DNA from 4 places in the Comamonas sp. 14P8.1.4 genome. Region 4 is predicted to be linked to each of the others. Evidence: predicted binding sites of a transcription regulator. Region 4 holds the regulator's gene; each other region holds the start of a gene.
What was found. The regulator sigma-54, encoded in region 4, starts transcription at its own class of promoters, with help from an activator protein. The targets are predictions, from matches to a motif close to TGGCANGNAANCTGCTTT.
Positions count from the first base shown of each region.

Region 1: the regulator sigma-54 is predicted to act here: its motif matches at 1,851-1,868, upstream of AC27VO_RS05390 (ammonium transporter).
Region 2: the regulator sigma-54 is predicted to act here: its motif matches at 1,733-1,750, upstream of glnA (type I glutamate--ammonia ligase).
Region 3: the regulator sigma-54 is predicted to act here: its motif matches at 2,344-2,361, upstream of AC27VO_RS05690 (CmpA/NrtA family ABC transporter substrate-binding protein).

Region 1 is NZ_JBYOKN010000002.1:155,847-159,345, forward strand. Features, by position in the region: gene AC27VO_RS05380 (GMC family oxidoreductase) at 1-7, shown strand, start outside; gene AC27VO_RS05385 (hypothetical protein) at 145-468, opposite strand; gene AC27VO_RS05390 (ammonium transporter) at 502-1,815, opposite strand; gene AC27VO_RS05395 (sulfite exporter TauE/SafE family protein) at 2,157-2,915, shown strand; gene AC27VO_RS05400 (ABC transporter substrate-binding protein) at 3,180-3,499, shown strand, end outside.
Region 2 is NZ_JBYOKN010000001.1:957,877-961,375, reverse strand. Features, by position in the region: gene AC27VO_RS04475 (hypothetical protein) at 1-75, opposite strand, end outside; gene glnA (type I glutamate--ammonia ligase) at 273-1,688, opposite strand; gene AC27VO_RS04465 (EI24 domain-containing protein) at 1,966-2,802, opposite strand; gene AC27VO_RS04460 (phosphoribosyltransferase) at 3,021-3,499, opposite strand, start outside.
Region 3 is NZ_JBYOKN010000002.1:217,541-221,039, reverse strand. Features, by position in the region: gene AC27VO_RS05700 (ABC transporter ATP-binding protein) at 1-47, opposite strand, end outside; gene ntrB (nitrate ABC transporter permease) at 37-906, opposite strand; gene AC27VO_RS05690 (CmpA/NrtA family ABC transporter substrate-binding protein) at 925-2,298, opposite strand; gene AC27VO_RS05685 (response regulator) at 2,436-3,071, opposite strand; gene AC27VO_RS05680 (PAS domain-containing sensor histidine kinase) at 3,077-3,499, opposite strand, start outside.
Region 4 is NZ_JBYOKN010000001.1:14,701-18,199, reverse strand. Features, by position in the region: gene AC27VO_RS00095 (sugar ABC transporter substrate-binding protein) at 1-903, opposite strand, end outside; gene AC27VO_RS00090 (RNA polymerase factor sigma-54) at 1,088-2,671, opposite strand; gene lptB (LPS export ABC transporter ATP-binding protein) at 2,732-3,499, opposite strand, start outside.

The DNA of each region.
Region 1 (3,499 bases), on a different contig from region 4:
GGCGTAGATCTCATCAGGCGCTACGCCGTCAAAAAGAGAGCGCGTAGCGCCGGTCAAGCTTACTCTTCCAGCTGATTTGACCGCCAACCGCAGCATTGACAAGCATCAACCGCTCTCTTTTTTAATAAAGCAGCAATACAGCGCTCAGCGCAAACCGCCGACGTAGCGCTCACCCTCATCGAGCGGCGGCGCACTGCTGGCCCGCAGGCTGTGGCCCACGCGCTCCACCAGCGGCACGGTGGCAGGCTTTTGCGTGTTGCCCGCGCGCACCAGCGTCTCCAGCCGCTGGGCCAGCTCGGCCAGGTTGTCGTCACCCGTCTCCCGGGCCTGCTCCCGTGCCACCCGCACCACTTCGCGCGCGTAGTCATCGTTGACGGCCATCCAGTCCGTATCCGTCACGCGCCCGGCCTTGCGCCGCAAGGCCACATGCAGATGCGCGGCCACGGCGACCCGTTCAGTGTTTGCCATTGCGTCCCTCCTTGCTGCTGCGCAGAGCGGCCATCACTGGCCCATCTGCTCACGGTGTTGCGTCACATCCAGCCCTTGTTGCTCTTCCTGCAGATCGACCCGCACGATCACCAGGCGGTCGGTCACCCACATCAGCGCGCACGTGGCGGCAAAGCTGAAGGCCGCCACCACCAGCACGGCCACGGTTTGCGCCAGCAAATTGCCCTGCGCGCCAGAGATGGTGCTGTTCACAAACACCCCGGTCAGGATGGAGCCCACAATGCCGCCCAGCCCGTGCACACCAAATACATCCAGCGCGTCATCGGCGCCCAGCCAGCGTTTGAACCCTGTGGCCCCCCAGTAGCAGACCAGCCCGGCCATCAGCCCGATCGCCAGGCCCGCGCCCAGGCCCACAAAGCCCGCCGCCGGTGTCACGGCCACCAAGCCGGCCACCAGCCCCGAGCACAACCCCAGCAGCGACACGCGGCGGTGGAACAACCACTCTCCCGCGGCCCAGCCCATGGCACCGCCAGCGGCCGCCAGGTGCGTCACTACCATGGCCAGGGCCGCGCGGCCATCGGCCGCCAGGGCAGAGCCCCCGTTGAAGCCAAACCACCCCACCCACAGCAGGCACGCGCCCAGCATGGTCCAGCCCAGGTTGTAGGGCTGAAACGGCTCGCGCCCATAGCCCGTGCGCTTGCCCAGGTAGCAGGCACAAGCCAACCCGGCCGCCCCGGCGTTCACGTGCACCACCGCGCCCCCGGCAAAGTCCAGCGCCCCCATGCGGGCCAACCAACCACCGGGCTCCCACACCCAGTGCGCGATCGGAACATACACCAGCAAGCTCCACAGCGCCATGAACAGCATCAGTGCGCCAAAGCGCATGCGCTCGACCAAGGCGCCCACAATCAGCGCCGCCGTGATGATGGCGAACGTCAGTTGAAACAGCGCGTATGCCGCCTCCGGAATGTGCGGCGCGATATGGCTGACGGACAGCTGCTGCGCCGCCTGCTGGTAATCCAGCCCCTCCAACCACAGCCGCTGCAGCCCGCCGATCCAGGCCGTGCCCGGCGTGAATGCCAGCGAATAGCCCACGGCGAACCACACCACACTCACCACGCAGGCCGCGCCCAGCACCGCCGCCAGGGTGTTCAACACATTCTTGCGCCGCACCATGCCCGCGTAGAACAGCGCCACACCGGGCAGCGTCATCAACAGCACCAGTGCGGTAGACATCAGCACCCAGGCCGTGTCTGCACCCTGAATATCGGCAAACCCCACCATCTGCTGCGCCTGCACACCCATGGGCAATGCCCACAACGCCGCTGCGCCCCCACCCCATCTGCACAGCCTGTTTCGCATCTCCATGCCGACCTCCCGTGGCTTCTTTTGGTAGAGGCCACCAAGCACAAGCTGTGCCCACACCGACAGACGGCACACCCCGCCACAGGGCTGTCAGACAGAAAGTCACACACTTGCGGGAAATCCCCGATGCACCATTGCAAGGCACGACTTACATTGCATTCACTCTAGCGCGCACCAAGGTGCAGCAGCCAGGAGGGCCCGAGGAGACAACTCGATCCACAACCAGACCAATATTCAAAAAGCATCCACCAATGAGATGCCTTTCCAAAGCGCCGGTACCCCGGCGCTTTTTGTTTGGGCTGGTGACAGCCTTTTGCCATGCGCCCAGCGCACAATGCGCAGCTATGGAATGGATCTTTGTCTCTCTGGCTTCGGCCCTGGCTGGTTTTGTGGATGCCATCGTGGGCGGTGGCGGGCTGATTCTGGTGCCCGCCATGTTCGCCGCCTTCCCCAACGCCGCGCCCGCCACCTTGTTTGGCACCAACAAAAGCGCCGCGGTCTGGGGCACGGCCATGTCCACCTGGCAGTACAGCCGCCGTATTCAGATCACCTGGGCCACCATCGTGCCGGGCATTGCGGCGGCCGGTGTCGGCGCATTCAGCGGCGCCTGGGCTGTCACCCTGGTCAACCCCGACTTTCTGCGCAAGCTGCTGCCCTTCATCTTGCTGGGCGTGCTGCTCTACACCCTGGCCAAAAAAGACATGGGCCGCGAGCACACCCCCCACCACAGCGTGCGCACCACCCAATGGCTGACGGCAGCCATCGGCCTAGTGATCGGGTTTTACGACGGCTTTTTCGGCCCCGGCACGGGCAGCTTCTTTGTCTTTCTGCTGGTGCGCTTGCTGGGCTATGACTTTCTGAACGCCTCCATCAACGCCAAGCTGATGAACGTCATGACCAATCTGGCGGCCATCGCGCTGTTTGCCATGAAGGGCCATGTGTGGTGGCACTTTGCCGTGCCCTTGGCCATTGCCAATGTGCTGGGCAGCATGCTGGGCACCTGGATGGCGCTGCGCCACGGGGCGGGTTTTGTGCGCATCATCTTCATCGTGGTGGTGAGCCTGCTGATCTGCAAAACAGGCTGGGATGCCTTCGGCGCCTGAGCGCACGCGCACCCTTGCAAGCCGGAAGCCCTCGGGGCTGCTCAGTCACCCTTCTGCAACAAAGAAGGGCGACTTCTATAATCGAGACCTGTTTTCGCCCTCAGGCTGCTCCATTTTGGTGCTCTTGCACCATTCGTCGAGCAGCACAGCCCTGGCCCTGCGGCCAAGCTGTGGCCTCCATGTTTCCGCGCCGCGTGGTGCGTGCGGAGGCTCCAAGCGCTTGGAGCCGGGGGCCGGAACCTGCGACTGACTCAGGAACCTCTCATGAAACGCATTTCCGTGATCGCCGCTGCCACCCTGGCAGTTTTGGCCGCTACTGGTGCCCACGCCCGTAGCTTGGACGCCATCCAGAAGGACGGCACCATCCGCTTGGCCACCGAAGGCTACTACGCTCCTTTTGCCTACTTTGAAGGCAAGAAGCTGGTGGGCTTTGAAGTGGACCTGGCCGAACTGATGGCCCAGAAAATGGGCCTGAAGTTCGAGTGGAAAACCATTTCCTTCGACGCCCTGCTCACCGGCCTGAAACAAGATCGCTGGGATCTGGTCATTTCCTCGCACGGCATCACGCCCGAGCGTGAAAAAGC
Region 2 (3,499 bases), 940 kb from region 4:
ATCTTGCGCCAAGGCCGCTGTTTGCAACGCACTGCCGAGTACACAACAGCTCACCATCCCAATCCATCGACTCATTTTCATGCCTCCATCCAAGCGTGGGCCGTACATGCCTTCAGGCATACGGTATGGATGCATTTTGCAATGCCCTGTACAGCTTGTCCTTGCTTTTTCCGACTTGGGCGCAGCATCTTTCCTACAAAAAAAGGCAGCCCATGGACTGCCTTTTTGCTGATGCGAACTGTGCCTGCCTGAGCAGGCACAGCCTTCACACATTACAGCGAGTAGTACATGTCGTATTCGACAGGGTGCACAGCCTGACGGAAGCGAGTCACTTCGCCCATCTTCAGTTCGATATAGGCATCGATCATGCTGTCGGAGAACACACCACCCTTGGTCAGGAACGCGCGGTCCTTGTCCAATGCTTCCAACGCTTGATCCAAGCTGTGGCAGACAGTTGGCACCAACTTGTCTTCTTCTGGAGGCAGGTGGTACAGATCCTTGGTCGCAGCTTCGCCGGGGTGAATCTTGTTTTCCACGCCGTCCAGACCCGCCATCAGCAGGGCAGCAAAGCCCAGGTAGGGGTTCATCAGTGGATCAGGGAAGCGGGCTTCCACGCGGCGACCCTTGGGGTTGCTCACGTAAGGAATACGGATGGAAGCGGAACGGTTCTTGGCCGAGTAAGCCAGCTTCACAGGCGCTTCAAAGCCGGGCACCAGACGCTTGTACGAGTTGGTACCAGGGTTGGTGATGGCGTTCAGTGCACGTGCGTGCTTGATGATGCCGCCGATGTAGTACAGCGCGAAGTCAGACAGGCCAGCATAGCCGTCGCCTGCGAACAGGTTCTTGCCGTCTTTCCACACAGACTGGTGCACGTGCATGCCAGAGCCGTTGTCGCCAGCGTAAGGCTTGGGCATGAAAGTCGCGGTCTTGCCGTAGGTGTTCGCCACGTTCCAGATCACGTACTTTTGCAGCTGTGTCCAGTCAGCACGCTCAACCAGGGTCGAGAAACGTGTGCCGATTTCGTTTTGGCCAGCGCCAGCCACTTCGTGGTGGAACACTTCGACAGGAATACCCAGCGATTCGAGGATCAGGGACATTTCAGCGCGCATGTCTTGCGTGCTGTCGACGGGAGGCACAGGAAAGTAACCACCCTTGACGCGTGGGCGGTGGCCACGGTTGCCGCCTTCAAACTTGGTGCCCGTGTTCCAAGGTGCTTCGTATTCTTCGATTTCGAAGAAGGGGTTGTGAGGCTCAGTACCCCAACGCACGCCGTCGAAGATGAAGAATTCGGGTTCTGGACCAAAGTAAGCGGTATCGCCCAGGCCGGAAGCCTTCAGATAGGCTTCAGCGCGCTTTGCCACGGAACGTGGGTCGCGGTCATAGGCCTTGCCATCACCGGGTTCGATCACATCGCACTGCAAAATCAGTGTGGTTTCTTCAAAGAAGGGGTCGATGTTGGCGGTCGCGGGATCGGGCATCAGTTGCATGTCCGACGCTTCGATACCCTTCCAGCCAGCGATGGAAGAACCATCAAATGCGTGGCCCGAAGTGAACTTGTCTTCGTCGAAGTGCGACACAGGCACGGTCACGTGCTGTTCTTTGCCGCGGGTATCGGTGAAGCGGAAGTCAACAAACTTGACTTCGTTCTCCTTCACCATGTTCATCACGTCTGCAACGGTCTTAGCCATCAGGTTCTCCTGGAAAAGCGCTTCATAGAAAGTACGTCGTTAGGCAAGCACTTTATGTGCCAGCTTGCACCAACCACATCCATCCACTTTCAAAAGCATAAGGCCATGAAATTCATAGCTTCATGCACAGATCAATAATTCACCAATTTGGTGCACAAAAGAAGGGATTCAGCGGCCCCGCTTTTTTTGCACCATTTTAGTTACAGCACACTCACCACATTGGTGCACACCCACATACACATACAGCGCTGCACCAATATTGGCAACAGGCTGCACTTTACCTTGCTTCAGGGAGCGTCGGCACCTGCCCAGCCGCATCTGCTGCCTCACCGCGCAAGCTGTAGAGCGCCGCCAACCCGTAGTGGGCAAACCACAGGGAAGAGAAGGCCAGCACCAAGGCGTAAATCCATACGGCTATAGGAATCAGTACCCAAAAGGCCGCCGCAAAGACGATACCGGAAGCCCACACAATGCTGGGCGCTGCGCCGATGTAGCCACATACCAGCCCCATCACAATGAGGCGGTAACGGTGCACTTTAAAAATGGCTTGCCGCTCTGCTTTGCTGGCGTGCTCGGCCAAGGCATCAAACGTCATGACGCGGTAGGTGAGCCAACCCCAGATCAGCGGCGGCAACACCAAAATCAAAGGCGGCACCAGCCACAGCGGCACCGACAGCACCAAAGCCAGCAGCGCCACCGTTGTAGAGCCCGAGGCCCACAGTGCACTGCTCACCCAGCCACCGCCCTGCTTGCGCTGCAAATGGGGAAAGCGCCGCTGCGCCACCAGCTCCACCATCTTGGGCGTCATCACCACCGCCACCACAGCCAGCGCCAGCATGACCAGAATGGGGCTGAGTACCAGCACCACCACAACAGCAGCGGCCACGGCACTGGCCGTTGCTGTGGCCGTGCCCATCCAGCCCCACAGCCATTGCAGCCAGCTGGCCCGCTCCAGCCAAGACTGCACGGTCGTGACGGCTCCATCCCACCAGAAAAGCCCCACCAAAGCCACCATCAGCATTAGCAGCAACAGCGGGAATAAGGACCACGCAATCACCCTGCCCCGCAGGCAATCGGCCATTGCGCGCCACAGCGCATCCAAGATCATTTGCATGCCCGCCAGCATAACGAAGCCGCCCCGCATGCCCAGACAAAGCCCTGCCGCGCGGCAGTTCATAAAAAACAAGAGCGCTTAGCGCTCTGTATTCATAGATTTCAGATGTTTTTTGGTTTGAAGTGACCAAGTTGCAAGCGCAAGCTGCTCTTATTTATGAATTTTCGCCATAAAAAAAGGAGCCTACAGGGCTCCTTTTTTTGAGGTGACAAGCTGGATTACAGCTTCCACTTTTCCATCAGCTTTTCAGCATTCAGGTTGTCATAGCCCTCGAAAGGCTGGTGAATCCAAGGATTGGTCGGCAGGTCTTCCACCGAGTAGTCTGCCTTGAAGTTCGAGACACCCTTGGTCCAGATCACGGCAGTGCGCAATTCGGTGATGGGCTCGTAGTTTTCCTTCAGGCGCTTGACCACGGCGTTCAACGTCACGCCTGTGTCGGCCAAGTCATCCACCAGCAGCACGCGGCCAGCGATTTCACCCTTTGGGGTCGCAATGAAGCGACCGATGTCCAGATGCCCCTGCACCTTACCGGCTTCCGCACGGTAGGAACTGGTGGACATGATGGCCAAAGGCTTGTCGAAAATACGGCTCAAAATGTCACCGGGGCGGAGGCCACCACGTGCCAGGCACAGGATGGTGTCGAATTCCCAGCCGGACTGGTGAATCTTCAGCGCCAGCTTCTCAATCAAGCCGTGGT
Region 3 (3,499 bases), on a different contig from region 4:
GCGGCCGCTTGGGGCAAAGAGGCATTCATACGTTCATCACTCCACATAAGTCACCTTCTTTTGCAAGCTGGCAAATGTCTGATCCAGCAACATGCCCACTACACCAATGGTGAGAATGGCAAACAGTACATTGGTCAGCGACAGGTTGTTCCACTCGTTCCACAAGAAGTAGCCCACGCCGGTGCCGCCCACCAGCATCTCGGCGGCCACAATCACCAGCCAGGCAATGCCCATGGAGATGCGCATGCCCGTAAAGATCGTGGGCGCTGCGGCAGGCAAAATCACTTGAAGCGCTTTGCGCAGCGGGGACACTTCCAAGGTATTGGCTACGTTGAGCCATTCACGCTTGACGCCGGCCACACCAAAGGCGGTGTTGACCAGCATGGGCCAGACCGAGCAAATAAAGATCACAAAAATGCCGCTGGCGGAGGAGTCCTTGATGGTGTAGAGCGCCAAGGGCATCCATGCCAGTGGAGAGATAGGCTTAAGCACTTGAATGAAGGGGTCCAACGCCCTGTACAGCAGCGGTGACATGCCAATCACAAAGCCCAATGGAATGGCGACCAAACAAGCCAAGAAAAAGCCTGCTGCCACGCGCAGCAGCGACCAGCCCAACTGAATGCCAATGCCTTTATCGTTGGGGCCGTTGTCATAGAACGGCTGGGACAGGTGCTGCACCACGGCGGCACCAAATTCACCCGGACTGGGGAATCCTGCTTTGCTGCCCCCTTCACCTTCCGGCGATTTGCCCAACATCTGCATGTACTCAATCTGTTCGGGGTTGAGATTGGCCACAGCGCCCGATGTGCCACCGCCAACCGTCAACCCCGACCACACCGCCAATATGCAAACCAGCAAGGCCAAGGAAATGGCCCAAGCCTGTATGCGCAGAGAAGCTTTTTTCATACCAAACCCTCCACTCGATCAGTTGGTCTTGCGAATCGCAAAGCTTTGAAGGTAGGCCTCAGGCTGTGCCGGATCAAACTCCTTACCCATGATGGTGAACTTGCGCGTTACCCCTTCCGGCACCGGCATGCCCAACGCCTGCATGTGTTTCTTGGCATCGGTGATCAGGAAGATTTGCTGCGCCAATTGCTGGTAGTTCACGTCTTCCTTGAGGTAGCCCCAGCGCTTCATCTGGGTCAAGATCCACACCGCCATGGACTGCCACGGAATGGGGTCAAAGTCTGCGCGGTTGGGCACGTTCTGGATGTTGCCCAGACCATCGGCAAAGCGCCCGGTCAGCACCTGCTTGATAACAATTTCAGGCTGGTTCAAGTAATTGGCGGGGGCAATCGCTTTGGCGATGGCATCACGGTTGGCAGGATCACGCGCCATGGTCGAAGACTTGAGCACGGCGCGGAACAGTGCGGCAAACGTATTCGGGGCCTGCTGGATGAATTTCTCTGAAGCTCCGAAAGCGCAGCACGGGTGTCCTTCCCACAGCTCTTTGGTCAGCAGGTGAATGAAGCCCACTTCTTCAAACACAGCACGCTGGTTGAACGGATCAGGGCCGAGATAGCCGTCAATGTTGCCAGCACGCAGATTGGCCACCATTTCTGGTGGAGGGACTACGCGGATCTGGATATCGGTATCAGGGTTCAAACCGTGCTCCGCCACGTAGTAACGCAGCAGGAAGTTGTGCATGCTGTGCTCAAACGGCACGGCAAACTTCATGCCCTTCCAGTTTTTCGGATCACGGTTGTTCTTGTGTTTGTTGGCCAGCGTAATAGCCTGACCATTGGTGTTCTGGATGGTCGCGACACGCATGGCCGCTTTCGAGGAACCCAGCCCCAGACTCATGGCAATAGGCTGAGGGCTCAGGAAGTGAGAGACATCGTGCTCACCGTGAATCATCTTGTCGCGAATCAGCGCCCAGTTGGCTGTTTTGATAACTTCAGCCTTGAGCCCTTCGGCCTCATAAAAGCCCATGGGGTGGGCCATGATCAATGGCGTGGCGCAGGTAATCGGGATAAAGCCAATCTTGACGTTGGTTTTTTCCAAGGGCCCTTTTTCCTGTGCCATGGCCTGCAAAGCGCCCAACGGCAACACCGAGCCAATCGCTGCGCGCAACGTACCTGCACCGACTGCTTTCAGGAGGTTGCGGCGCACTCCATCGTGCGGGAACAGGGCTTTGACGACCGTGGCCTCAATGCGGTCATTGCTCAGCGCCTCGACGCTGTTGGCCACCGTATCGTGGTCCTCCGGGGCATGGTTTTGGCCGCACGCACAACGCAGTTGCAGGGGGCGATCAGCATCGTATGCGGCAGCGGTCAGGGAACGGGGCAGTTTGAACATGGCACACCTCTTGAAGCAAGCAATGCCCTGCTCTTTGCAACATCCAGACCTGAATGCGTGCCAATCGGTTGTTCTCTCGCAAATCGCTGCACAAACTGCGAACCCTTGTAGTGCCAGCCCTACAAAAGTGCGCTTGGCTATAGCTGCGATGGTTGGTGGAGGGCGTACAGCGTCAGCTCCACATCGTTTTTGGTGCCGGTCTTCTCCAAAATGCGCGTGCGGTAGGTACTGACCGTGTTGCTCGCCAAACTTAACTGAGCGCTGATCTCGGTCACGCTCATCCCCGAAGTCAGCAGCTTGTAGACCTGTTGCTCTCTGTAAGACAGCCCATCGCCCTTGCTGTTGCGGCTCACTGCCATAGCTAGCGCTTGCGCCGTGCCAGGGCTTACGTACAGCCCCCCTGCACCAATCTGGCGCACCGCCTGCACCATGTCATCCGGATCTGCACTTTTGTTGAGATAGCCTTTGGCACCAAGCTGGATGCAGCGCACCGCATATTGCCGATCCGGATAGGTACTGAGCACCAAGGTTGGCAAGTGCGGGTGCGTACGGCGCAATGTGCCCAGCACCGACAAACCGTCTTGGCCGGGCATGGCAATGTCCAGCACCAGCAAGTCGATACGTTGCTGTGGCGCATTCAGGTAGTCCAGCACCGCCTCGCCATCCGCCGCCTCAGCCACCACGCGGATGTCCTGCGTATCTGCAAACACTTGCTTCATGCCTTCGCGCACGATGCGGTGGTCATCGGCCAGCATGATGTTCAATGTTTTCATAGCGCTCAAAGCACCACCTCTGAGGTGGCCGTTTCAGACATTGATAAAGGCACTTGCAAGGTGACACAGGTGCCTTTACCGGGCTGACTAAAGATGCTCAGCTGTCCACCTAACTGCCTTGCCCGTTCGTGCATGCCCATCACGCCATAGGCTTGTGCAGCTTGCCAATGGCGTTGCTCCATCCCTTGGCCGTCGTCACACACTCGCAAATGCAATTGCTGATTGCGGCAATGCAGTTGCACAGTCAGCTCACTCGCCTGCGCATGCCGGGCCACATTGGTCAAAACCTCTTGGAAGATGCGGAAAATGCCCATTGCCACATTGCCCGCAGGCGCTTCGATGTGGCCCACGTCACAGCGCCAGTGGAACTGAAGCTCACTCTTTTCTGCGCACTCCTGAGCCTGCCACTCCAGCGCAGCCCACAAACC
Region 4 (3,499 bases):
CAACTGCGCCTGAGGGGTCTTGTCCTGGATGGCCTTCAGCGCCACATCAATACCGAAAGCCGCTTGCTTGGCAGCAAACTGGTCTGCCGTAGCCAGCACGCGGCCATCTTTGAGCATGGGCTTGATGGCCTGGATGTTGTCATAGCCAACCACCAGCACCTTGCCGGCCTTGCCAGCGGCCTTCACCGCAGCCACGGCGCCCAGCGCCATCGAATCATTGCCCGCCAGCAGCGCCTTCAGATCGGGGTTCTCACGCAGCATGCCCGCGGCCACGGTGTTGCCGTTGGCGATTTCCCAATTGCCCGACTGCACGCCCACGATGGTCATCTTGGCGGCATCCATGGCGTCCTTGTAGCCAGCTGTGCGCTGCTGCGCATTGGTGGTGGTGGACACGCCTTCGATGATGCCGACCTTGTCACCGGCCTTCAGCTCTTTCGCCAAACGCTCGCCCACAATCTTGGCGCCCAGGCGGTTATCAGGGCCGACAAAAGGAATGTTCAGGTGCTTTTCCTTCAGGGCTTCAGGATCCAGGCGGTTGTCGATGTTCACCACGATCACGCCCTTGTCCACGGCATTCTTGAGCACAGGCACCAGGGCCTTGGAGTCGGCCGGTGCAATCACGATGGCCTGGGCCTTCTGGGCCACCATCTGCTCGACCATCTTGATCTGGGCTGCGGTATCGGTCTCGTTCTTGATGCCGTTGCTCACCAGCACATAGTTCTTGTGCTCTTTGTTGTGGGCCTTGGCACCGTCTTCCATGGTGCGGAAGAACTCATTGGCCAGCGACTTCATGACCAGCGCCACCTTGGGCTTTTCTTCGGCATGGGCCACAGGTGCAAATGCACCGCAAACGGCCAGGGCAGCGGCACCGATGGCCAGCAGGGTGTGACGACGTTGTTGCATGGTGATACTCCGAGCGCTGCATGCGCTCAACTGGTTAACACAAGTCCGGGAGAAGAAAAAGAAATGCGCCACCCAAAGGTAGCGCATTTCGTGATGGATCGCCGCGCGATTTTATCGGGCGAACGCAAGATTAACGCATGAGCGAGTACAAACCAACATTGCCGCCAAGGGTTGCGAGCCCCGCTTACAGCGCCTTGCGCAAATTGGCGGGTGCAATTTTGAGCGCCTCTCGGTACTTGGCCACTGTGCGGCGCGCGCACTCAATGCCCTGCTCCTTGAGCATCTCGGCAATCTGACTGTCCGACAGCGGTTTCTTCGCACTTTCCGCCGATACAAACTGCTTGATCAGCGCACGCACTGCCGTGCTGGAGGCGTTGCCTCCGGTTTCCGTCCCCAGACCCGAGCCAAAGAAGAACTTCAGCTCATACGTGCCATGGGGGGTGGACATGTACTTGGCCGTGGTCACGCGGCTGATGGTGGATTCGTGCAGTCCCAGTTCATCGGCAATGTCGCGCAGCACCAGCGGGCGCATGGCCAGCTCACCGTGCACGAAGAAGTTCTTCTGCCGCTCCACAATGGCTTTGGAAACGCGCAAGATCGTGTCAAAGCGCTGTTGCACGTTCTTGATGAACCAGCGCGCCTCCTGCAGGCGCTGCTGCAGGCCTGCATGGCCCTCACTGCCCTTGTGCCCACGCAGTGCGCCTGCGTAAATCTCATGCACGCGCAGCCGGGGCATGACATCGGGGTTGAGCTGTACGCTGAACTGCGCCAGCCCGTCCGCCCCCCGGCGGTTGGCCTTCTTGACGATGACGTCGGGCACGATCACGTGGCGCTCCACATCCACAAAGCGGCGCCCGGGCTTGGGCTCCAGCCGCGCAATGACGGCCAGCGCTGCACGCACCTTGGCTTCAGGCAGACCGCAGGCTTGCATGAGTTTGCGCACATCGCGGCGGGCCAGCATTTCCAGTGGCTGGGCACACAGCAGCAGCGCCTGCGCCACCAGCTCGCTGTCGTCGCCCTGGTGTTGCTGGTTGAGCAGCTGCAGGCGCAGGCATTCGGACAGATTACGCGCCCCCACACCCACGGGCTCCAGCGATTGCAGCAGGCGCAGCGCCACGGTAAAGCGGTGCACCAGCTCTTCCAGCTGCTCGAGGTCCTCGCTGCCTGCCAGCCCCACGGCAAGCTCTTCCAGCGAGTCTTCCAGATAACCGTCGTCGTTGAGGTTTTCGATCAGAAAGCGCAGCGCGTACCGATCCAGCTCCGAAAGGCGCAGCGACAGAGACTGCTGCAGCAAATGATCGGTCAACGATTCATGGGTGCCCGCCAACTCCAGGGCGGTAGGGGCATCGTCATCGTCGTTGCGGTTGCCACGCGCCGGGGCTTCGCTACCCCATTCGCCGTCATCGAAAGACGACATGTCCACGCTGCCATCGCCCTCCCAGTCGCTGGGCACATCGCTTTCGGCAGCAGAAAAATCTTGCTCTTTTTGGCCTTCAGCGCCTGTGGTGCTTGCGCTGTCCGCTACTGAATAGTGTGCATCTTCCGCCGCATGGGCATCGTATTCCGATGCGGTGTCTGCACTGTCCACGCCAAACTCTTCGCGCGGCGCATCCTCGGTAGACAGTTCAAGGAAAGGGTTGTCGTCGAGCATGTGCTCGACCTCTTGAGAAAGCTCCAGCGTCGATAGCTGCAGGAGACGAATGGATTGCTGCAGTTGCGGTGTCAACGCCAAATGCTGTGAGACCCGCAGTGACAAACCTGGCTTCAACGCTGTACCCCCTCTTTTGCTCTCTCGACCTTTGTTGTTTTTTAGGACCGCTGGAGAGGACTACATCCGGAAATGTTCGCCGAGGTAAACCCGGCGCACATCCGGGTTCTCGACAATCTCCTGCGGCGTTCCCTGCGCCAGCACTGTGCCATCACTGATGATGAACGCATGGTCACAGATACCCAGTGTTTCGCGCACGTTGTGATCGGTAATCAGCACACCGATGCCGCGCTCTTTGAGGAAACCGATGATGCGCTGAATCTCGATCACCGCGATGGGGTCGATACCGGCAAACGGCTCATCCAGCAAGATGAAGCGTGGGTTGGTCGCCAGCGCACGGGCAATTTCCACCCGGCGGCGTTCACCACCGGACAGCGCCAGCGACGGCGACTTGCGCAGGTGGTCCACACGCAGCTCTTGCAGCAAGGTGGTGAGCTGCTGCTCAATCTCATCCTTGCCCAGCGGCTTGCCCGCTGCATCCTTTTGCAGCTCCAGCACGGCGCGCACGTTGTCTTCCACATTCAGCTTGCGGAAGATGGAGGCTTCTTGCGGCAGGTACGACAGCCCCAGACGTGAGCGCTGGTGAATGGGCATGCCACCCACCGACTGGCCATCGATGAACACATCACCGCCATCGCTGCGCACCAGCCCCACAATCATGTAAAACGAGGTGGTCTTGCCGGCGCCATTAGGGCCCAGCAGCCCAACCACTTCGCCTTTTTGCACGGTCATGGACACGTCTTTGACCACCTTGCGGCTGCCATAGGACTTGGCCAGATGGCGCGCTTCCAGCTTGCTGGATGCCGCCGTATCTTGGGAATGCTCAGC